Regions from separate parts of the Shinella sp. genome, predicted to be linked through region 1. Evidence: predicted binding sites of a transcription regulator. Region 1 holds the regulator's gene; the other holds the start of a gene.
What was found. The regulator LexA, encoded in region 1, represses DNA repair genes until DNA is damaged. The targets are predictions, from matches to a motif close to TGTTCNNNNTGTGTTCNG.

Region 1 (3,417 bases):
GACGAATCCCGGTTTTCAAATGTCCTACGCCGCAACGCTCGGCCTTGTTGCCGGCTACGCCGCGTGGCGCGAGCGTCCGGTTCAGCGCGAAAGCCGGGGAGGGCCGTTTGCGCTCTTTGGCGGCGCTGCCGGCCGCTTCTTCGGCGGACTCATCCTCTCCTTGCTGATCGGCGGCTTTGCGACACTGATCTACTCCATCGGCCATTTTCACCGCATCCCGGCCTGTGGGCTTGCTGGCAACCTGCTGGCCATGCCGTTGATCAGCGTCATCGTCATGCCCTTCGGTCTCATCGCCGTTCTCCTGATGCCCTTTGGCCTCGATGCCATTCCCTTTGCGATCATGGGCAAGGGCATCGAGTGGATGATCATGCTTTCGACATGGGTTGCTAGCTGGAAGGGCGAGGTCGTCACCGGCCGCATCCCTGAGATCGCCTTCCTGCTCATCGGCATCGGCGGCGGCCTTGTCTGCCTTCTGCGGACCCGGCTGCGCCACGCCGGCACGCTTCTCGTCGTCTTCGGTATCCTTGTCGCCTGCTGGCCCGGCGGAGGCACGAGGCCGGAGATTCTCGTGTCGGAAGATGGCCGCCTGGTTGCGATTCTGCTTGGCGAAAAAGCAGCGGTCAACCGCGCCAGCCCCCCGGATTTCATCTACGCGCAATGGCGGCGCGCCCTTCGCCTCGACGGATTGATGAAACCTGAAATTCGTAAAACGGACGGACTGGCGGTGGAAGCCAAGAACGCAGAGCCCACAAACAAGGTCAGGCAGAAGCGGCCCCGCCGAAAAGCGGACCGGCAAAAGGCCAAAGCAGCCATGGCCGCAGCACTCGATGCAGCCCGCATCCGCACCGGCTTCATCTGCGAGACAAAAGCCTTTTGCGCCGCTGTTTCACCCAGCGGATGGCGTATCGTGGCGCTGGAAGACCTCGCCTTCCTCGGTACGGCGTGCGACGGGCGGATCTCGTCATCGTGCCGGTGGCAATCCGGCTGGAGACTTGCCGCTCAGGTGCGCGCCTCATCACGGTTCGACATTTGAGGCAGACCGGCGCCCTGGAAATCCAGTCGGCGGTCGATCAAGCACACCCCGTCGTCTCCGACACCCTCTTTGGCTCGGCCGTCGAAACGCTTCACCGCCCCTGGTCACGACACCGCACATACGATTGGCGCACAGCTACTTATGACGCTGGCAAGGGCGATTAAAGCATGTCGCGATATTTCAGCTTCACGTCTCGCGCTTTGGGTATCCGATTTTTCGCATGTCGCTCTGGCGCTGCACGCGCTTACGCGACAGGCTTTAATGGTAGCGGCGAATGAGGCCGACGAGCTTGCCCTGGATCTTGACGCGATCCGGCCCGAAAATACGGGTTTCGTAGGCCGGATTGGCGGCCTCAAGCGCAATCGATGCACCCTTGCGGCGGAAGCGCTTCAGCGTCGCTTCCTCATCATCGACCAGCGCCACGACGATTTCACCGGGATTGGCAGTGTTCGTATTGCGAATGATGACAGTGTCGCCGTCGAGGATACCGGCCTCGATCATCGAATCGCCCTTGACCTCCAGCGCATAATGCTCCCCGCCACCGATCATTTCTGCAGGCACAGTGATTTCATGGGTATTGTTCTGGATGGCCGAGATGGGCACACCCGCCGCGATACGCCCCATGACCGGCACGGAAACGGAGGAGGGCATGTCTGCCTGGCTTGACGTGCGCTGGGGCGGCGCAGCTGTTACCTGTTGCTTCCCGAGACTCCCCTCGATGACGGCCGGGGAAAAGCCGCGTCGCGGTTGCAGGCTGGGCGAATACGCCTCCGGAAGCTTGATGACTTCCAGTGCGCGTGCGCGATTGGGCAGGCGACGAATGAAGCCTCGCTCTTCGAGTGCCGTAATCAGCCGGTGGATACCCGATTTCGATGCAAGATCCAGAGCATCCTTCATTTCGTCGAAAGATGGCGGTATGCCAGATTCCTTCATCCGTTCATGGATGAACAAGAGAAGTTCCTGTTGCTTACGTGTCAACATCGCCGCCCACTCCAGAATCGCGAAACAAATATAGAACATACACTATCTGTTCCATATGTGTTCTGCAAGAGCCGCGCCTGCAGAGGCTGTGTTGGTGGCGTGGAAATTAATCCAGATTTCGGTCCTTGAAATGGCGACAATTAATCTAGATTCCAATACAATAAGGTTCTGAAATTTCGATACTTTTTCGCGACGAAACCGCCAGAATCACCAAAAGTGTGACTTTTAAATTCAGCTAGCCTTCTATGCTATTGATTTCGTTTAATAATAATAACTTATTCGATGTTTCTAAGTTCCATAATACTCCATCTTGCGGATTTGGCTATTGAACACGGTTTGTGGCATTTAGCTCAACGATGAGTTCCAAAATGTTGGCTGGTTCGGCGTCGCGAAATTCATCAACATGAATAGCCCTGAGATTTGTAGACGTCTTCCTTCCTAAATTTGAGGTAGTAGGCGGATATGGGCAAAGCTAATTTCAGCGACGATTTTAAGCGTGACGCGGTGCGTCAGATCACTGAGCGGGGCTATCCGGTTTCGGAAGTTTCGCAGCGGCTGGGTGTCAACCAGCATTCTCTCTATGAGTGGAAGAAGAAGTTTTCTTCGACGCCCGGTGAGCAGGGTAGTTACCAGGCAAAAGAGATCAGGTGGCTCAAGAAGGAGCTGGCGCGTCTCACCCAGGAACGCGACATATTATAAAAAATGCCACCGTGTATTTCGCTAGGGATGCAAAGTAAAGTACGCGTTCATTGCCCAGCATCAACAGCGGTTTTCGGTGCGAATGATGTGCCGCCTGTTCCGCATCCATCCCGGCGGGTTTTATGCTTGGCTTCGGATGCCGTTGAGCAAGCGTGCCTGCGAGGACAAGCGGCAGATCGATCTGCTCCAGACGGCTTGGGAAGAGATCGGCAAGGTCTACAGCTATCACAAGCTTCATGACGACCTGCTCGATCACGGCGAGACATGCTGCCCCAACCGGGCTGCCCGCCTGACCCGGATTGCCGGTATCAAGGCTCAGATCGGCTACAAACGCCGTCCCAGCGTCTATGGTGGCAGACCTTCCGTTGTCATCGACAACACGCTGGATCGGCAATTCGACGTCGAGGCTCCAGACAAGGTCTGGGTCACCGACATCATCTACATCCGTACCAGCGAAGGTTTTGCCTATCTGGCCGTCGTCATAGATCTTTATTCCCGGTGACCTTCCCCTGAACTTTCCTCCGGCAGCGATTAGAGCCTCGGCGGTTTTTGATACGCCAAATGGCGCGGTGTGAGCAACCGGCTCCAACGCTACGCGAAGCTTCCACATCGCGTAGCGTTGGAGCCGGTTGCGGCGATGATCCCGGCATAGTCTGCCGGGGTCTGGTATCCGAGCAATGAGTGCGGCCGGAAATTGTTGTAAT
Region 2 (3,417 bases), on a different contig from region 1:
CCATGCCGGCGTTGGTGAACATCAATGTCGGGTCGTTGCGCGGCACGAGTGGACTGGACGATACGACCTCGTGGCCGTTCGTTCGGAAATAGTCGAGGAAAGTCGACCGGATCTCATTCACGCCGTTCATATCGCGTCCTTCATCTCTGCACTGTCTGCACCTGTCTACGGCGCATTACCCACCCAATTGCATTTCAGCAGATGCGAAACCGCCCCGCCGGCCGGAGTGCCCGCCCGGAGGCCACTGGAAAGACCATCCATCCGCGAATTCCGTCGAACTGCGCACGACCGCCGCCTATCTTGCGGAAAGGTCGAAAACCTTGGGGGCGCGCGCGAGAACTCAAGGCTTTTATCGCCCGCCTCGGCACCTGTCCAGACACCAAAAAACCGGCCTTTCACGAAGAAGAGGCCGGTTTTTCAGGAATTTCGCATTTTGTTGAGCGCATGTCGCTTTCGCAAAACCCATGCCCGCTTTGCGCAACGCGTTCCGGCGTTGCGCAGCGCTTAGCTTTCGCCGTCGGTATCGTTCGAATCCGGACCGCTATTCTCCAGGAAACGTTCGGCGATCAGGCCGGCATTCTGGCGCAGCGACGTCTCGATCTCGCGGGCGAGATCCGGATTGTCGCGCAGGAACGTCTTGGCGTTTTCACGACCCTGGCCAAGGCGCTGGCTGTTGTAGGAGAACCAGGAGCCCGACTTTTCGACGATACCGGCCTTGACGCCGAGGTCGACGAGTTCGCCCGTCTTGGAGACGCCCTCGCCATACATGATGTCGAATTCGACCTGCTTGAAGGGCGGTGCCATCTTGTTCTTGACGACCTTGACGCGGGTCTGGTTGCCGATAACCTCTTCACGCTCTTTGACGGCGCCGATGCGGCGGATATCGAGGCGGACGGAAGCATAGAATTTCAGCGCATTGCCGCCCGTCGTCACTTCCGGCGAACCGTAGACGACGCCGATCTTCATGCGGATCTGGTTGATGAAGATCACCATCGTCTTGGACTTGGAGATCGAGGCCGTCAGCTTGCGCAGCGCCTGGCTCATCAGGCGTGCCTGCAGGCCCGGCAGGCTTTCGCCCATCTCGCCTTCGATTTCGGCGCGCGGGGTCAGCGCTGCAACCGAGTCGATGACGAGCACGTCGATTGCACCGGAGCGCACCAGCGTGTCGGTGATTTCCAGCGCCTGTTCGCCGGTGTCGGGCTGCGAGATCAGCAGGTTTTCGAGATCGACACCCAACTTGCGGGCATAGATCGGGTCGAGGGCGTGTTCGGCATCGACGAAGGCGCAGATGCCGCCCTTCTTCTGGGATTCTGCAATGGTCTGCAGCGCGAGCGTCGTCTTGCCAGAGCTTTCCGGGCCGTAGATTTCGACAATGCGGCCTTTCGGCAGGCCGCCGATGCCGAGCGCGACGTCGAGGCCGAGCGACCCCGTCGAGACGGTCTCGACCTCGATGATGCTGTCCTTGCCACCGAGCTTCATGATGGAGCCCTTGCCGAAGGAGCGCTCGATCTGGGAGAGTGCCGCTTCGAGTGCCTTGCTTTTGTCCACTGATTTTTCCTCTACGAGCCGCAAAGTGTTCTGTGCCATTTGGTCCACCTTTAGGTTATTGAAGCAGGACAGGCAATGAAGCCGCCGATGAATGCTATGTACACATTTTGTTCTCGTCTTGCAAGCTACGTTCAACAATTTGAATATATTTGCAAATCGGCGGTGTGTTCTTTTTTTGTTTCCCGTGGATAAGCGCCGCGCGGGAATAAGGGCGAACCCACCGGGACAACGGACGTAGCGTGCCGAATCGGTGGGCGAAAAGGAAGATGATGACGGGCAAGACGATACTGGTGATGGGCGGGGCCCATGTGGACAGACGCGGACGCATCGCCGGTGAAACCGCGCCGGGGGCGAGCAATCCGGGCGCCTGGTTCGTGGAGGCGGGCGGCGGCGCGTTCAATGCGGCGCGCAACCTTTCGCGGCTGGGTCACCGGGTGCGGCTGATTTCGCCGCGCGGCGGCGATGCGGACGGGGATATCGTCGCGGCGGCGGCGGAAGCAGCGGGCGTCGAGGATACGCCGTTCATCTTCCTCGACCGGGCGACGCCGAGCTACACGGCGATCATCGAGCGGGACGGCAATCTCGTCATCGCGCTGGCGGACATGGAGCTCTACCGGCTGTTTTCGCCACGCCGCCTGCAACAGCGCGCGATGCGCGAGGCGATGGCCGATGCCGGGCTCATCCTCACCGATGCGAACCTGCCGGCCGAAACGCTGGCAGTCATGACGGAGGCTGCAAAGGCGGCCGGCGTGCCGATCGCCGGCATCGCGATTTCGCCGGCCAAGGTGGTCCGGTTCCGCGAAAGCCTTTCCGCCCTAGCCTTCCTGTTCATGAACGAAGCGGAAGCCCGCACGCTGACGGGTGCGGCACCGGAAAACCCCGCAGACTGGCCGAAGGCGCTGCGCGCGACGGGCCTCTCCGCAGGCGTGGTGACGCGTGGCGGCAGAGGCGTCATCGCTTTTGACGACAAACAGGCAGCCCTCGTCGTGCCGCCGGACATACCGGCGCTCGGCGATGTCACGGGTGCTGGCGATTCGCTCGCTTCCGGCTTTCTCAGCGCCTGGCTCACCGGCTCGTCCATCGGCGAAGCGTTGCGTCGCGGGGTGGCGGCAGCGGCGATCACCGTGCGCTCGCCACTCGCTGCCGCTGAAGAATTGTCGCAGGCAGCCCTTGCGGACGCACTTTCTCTTGTACCCGGGGCCGAATGGATGGCATGAGACTCTTTTGCCTGAATTTCCGCCCAAAAAGCTGCGAGGACACAGCATGACCAGACCCGTATCCCCCCTTCTGCCGGTGCAGTTTTCGGCCGAAGTCGCCGCCGCCCGGGACCGTGGTGCGCCGATCGTCGCACTCGAATCGACCATCATCACGCACGGCATGCCCTATCCGGGCAATCTCAACATGGCGCGCAGCGTCGAGCGCATCATCCGTGAGGAAGGCGCCATACCGGCGACCATCGCCGTCATCGATGGCGTGCTGCATATCGGCCTTGAGGATGCGGAGCTTGAAACGCTCTCGCAAACGCAGGGCGCGATGAAGCTTTCACGCGCCGACCTCGCCTTCGCCATCGCCGAGCGGCGCACCGGCGCCACGACGGTCGCGGCGACGATGATCGGTGCGGCCCGCGCCGGCATCAAGGTCTTTGCGACGGGTGGCATCGGCGGCGTGCACCGCAAGGCGGAAGAGACGTTCGACATTTCCGCCGATCTCGACGAGTTGTCGCGCACCGGCGTCATCGTCGTCTGCGCCGGCGCCAAGGCGATCCTCGACATTCCGAAGACGCTGGAAGTGCTGGAAACACGCGGCGTGCCGGTGGTGACCTATGACAGCCCGATCTTCCCGGCCTTCTGGTCGCGCGATTCGGGCATC

Region 2: recA (recombinase RecA) is a predicted target of LexA. The motif match lies at 1,714-1,731, and genes of this name have one in related genera.

What each region holds. Positions count from the first base shown of each region.
Region 1 is NZ_JBQVPI010000034.1:4,231-7,647, reverse strand. Features, by position in the region: gene ACT6VE_RS30440 (ComEC/Rec2 family competence protein) at 1-1,033, shown strand, start outside; gene lexA (transcriptional repressor LexA) at 1,292-2,014, opposite strand; partial or broken gene ACT6VE_RS30430 (IS3 family transposase) at 2,477-3,212, shown strand; partial or broken gene ACT6VE_RS30425 (IS3 family transposase) at 3,359-3,417, opposite strand, start outside.
Region 2 is NZ_JBQVPI010000028.1:9-3,425, forward strand. Features, by position in the region: partial or broken gene ACT6VE_RS28905 (alanine--tRNA ligase-related protein) at 1-130, opposite strand, end outside; gene recA (recombinase RecA) at 505-1,587, opposite strand; gene ACT6VE_RS28915 (carbohydrate kinase family protein) at 1,818-2,765, shown strand; gene ACT6VE_RS28920 (pseudouridine-5'-phosphate glycosidase) at 2,812-3,417, shown strand, end outside.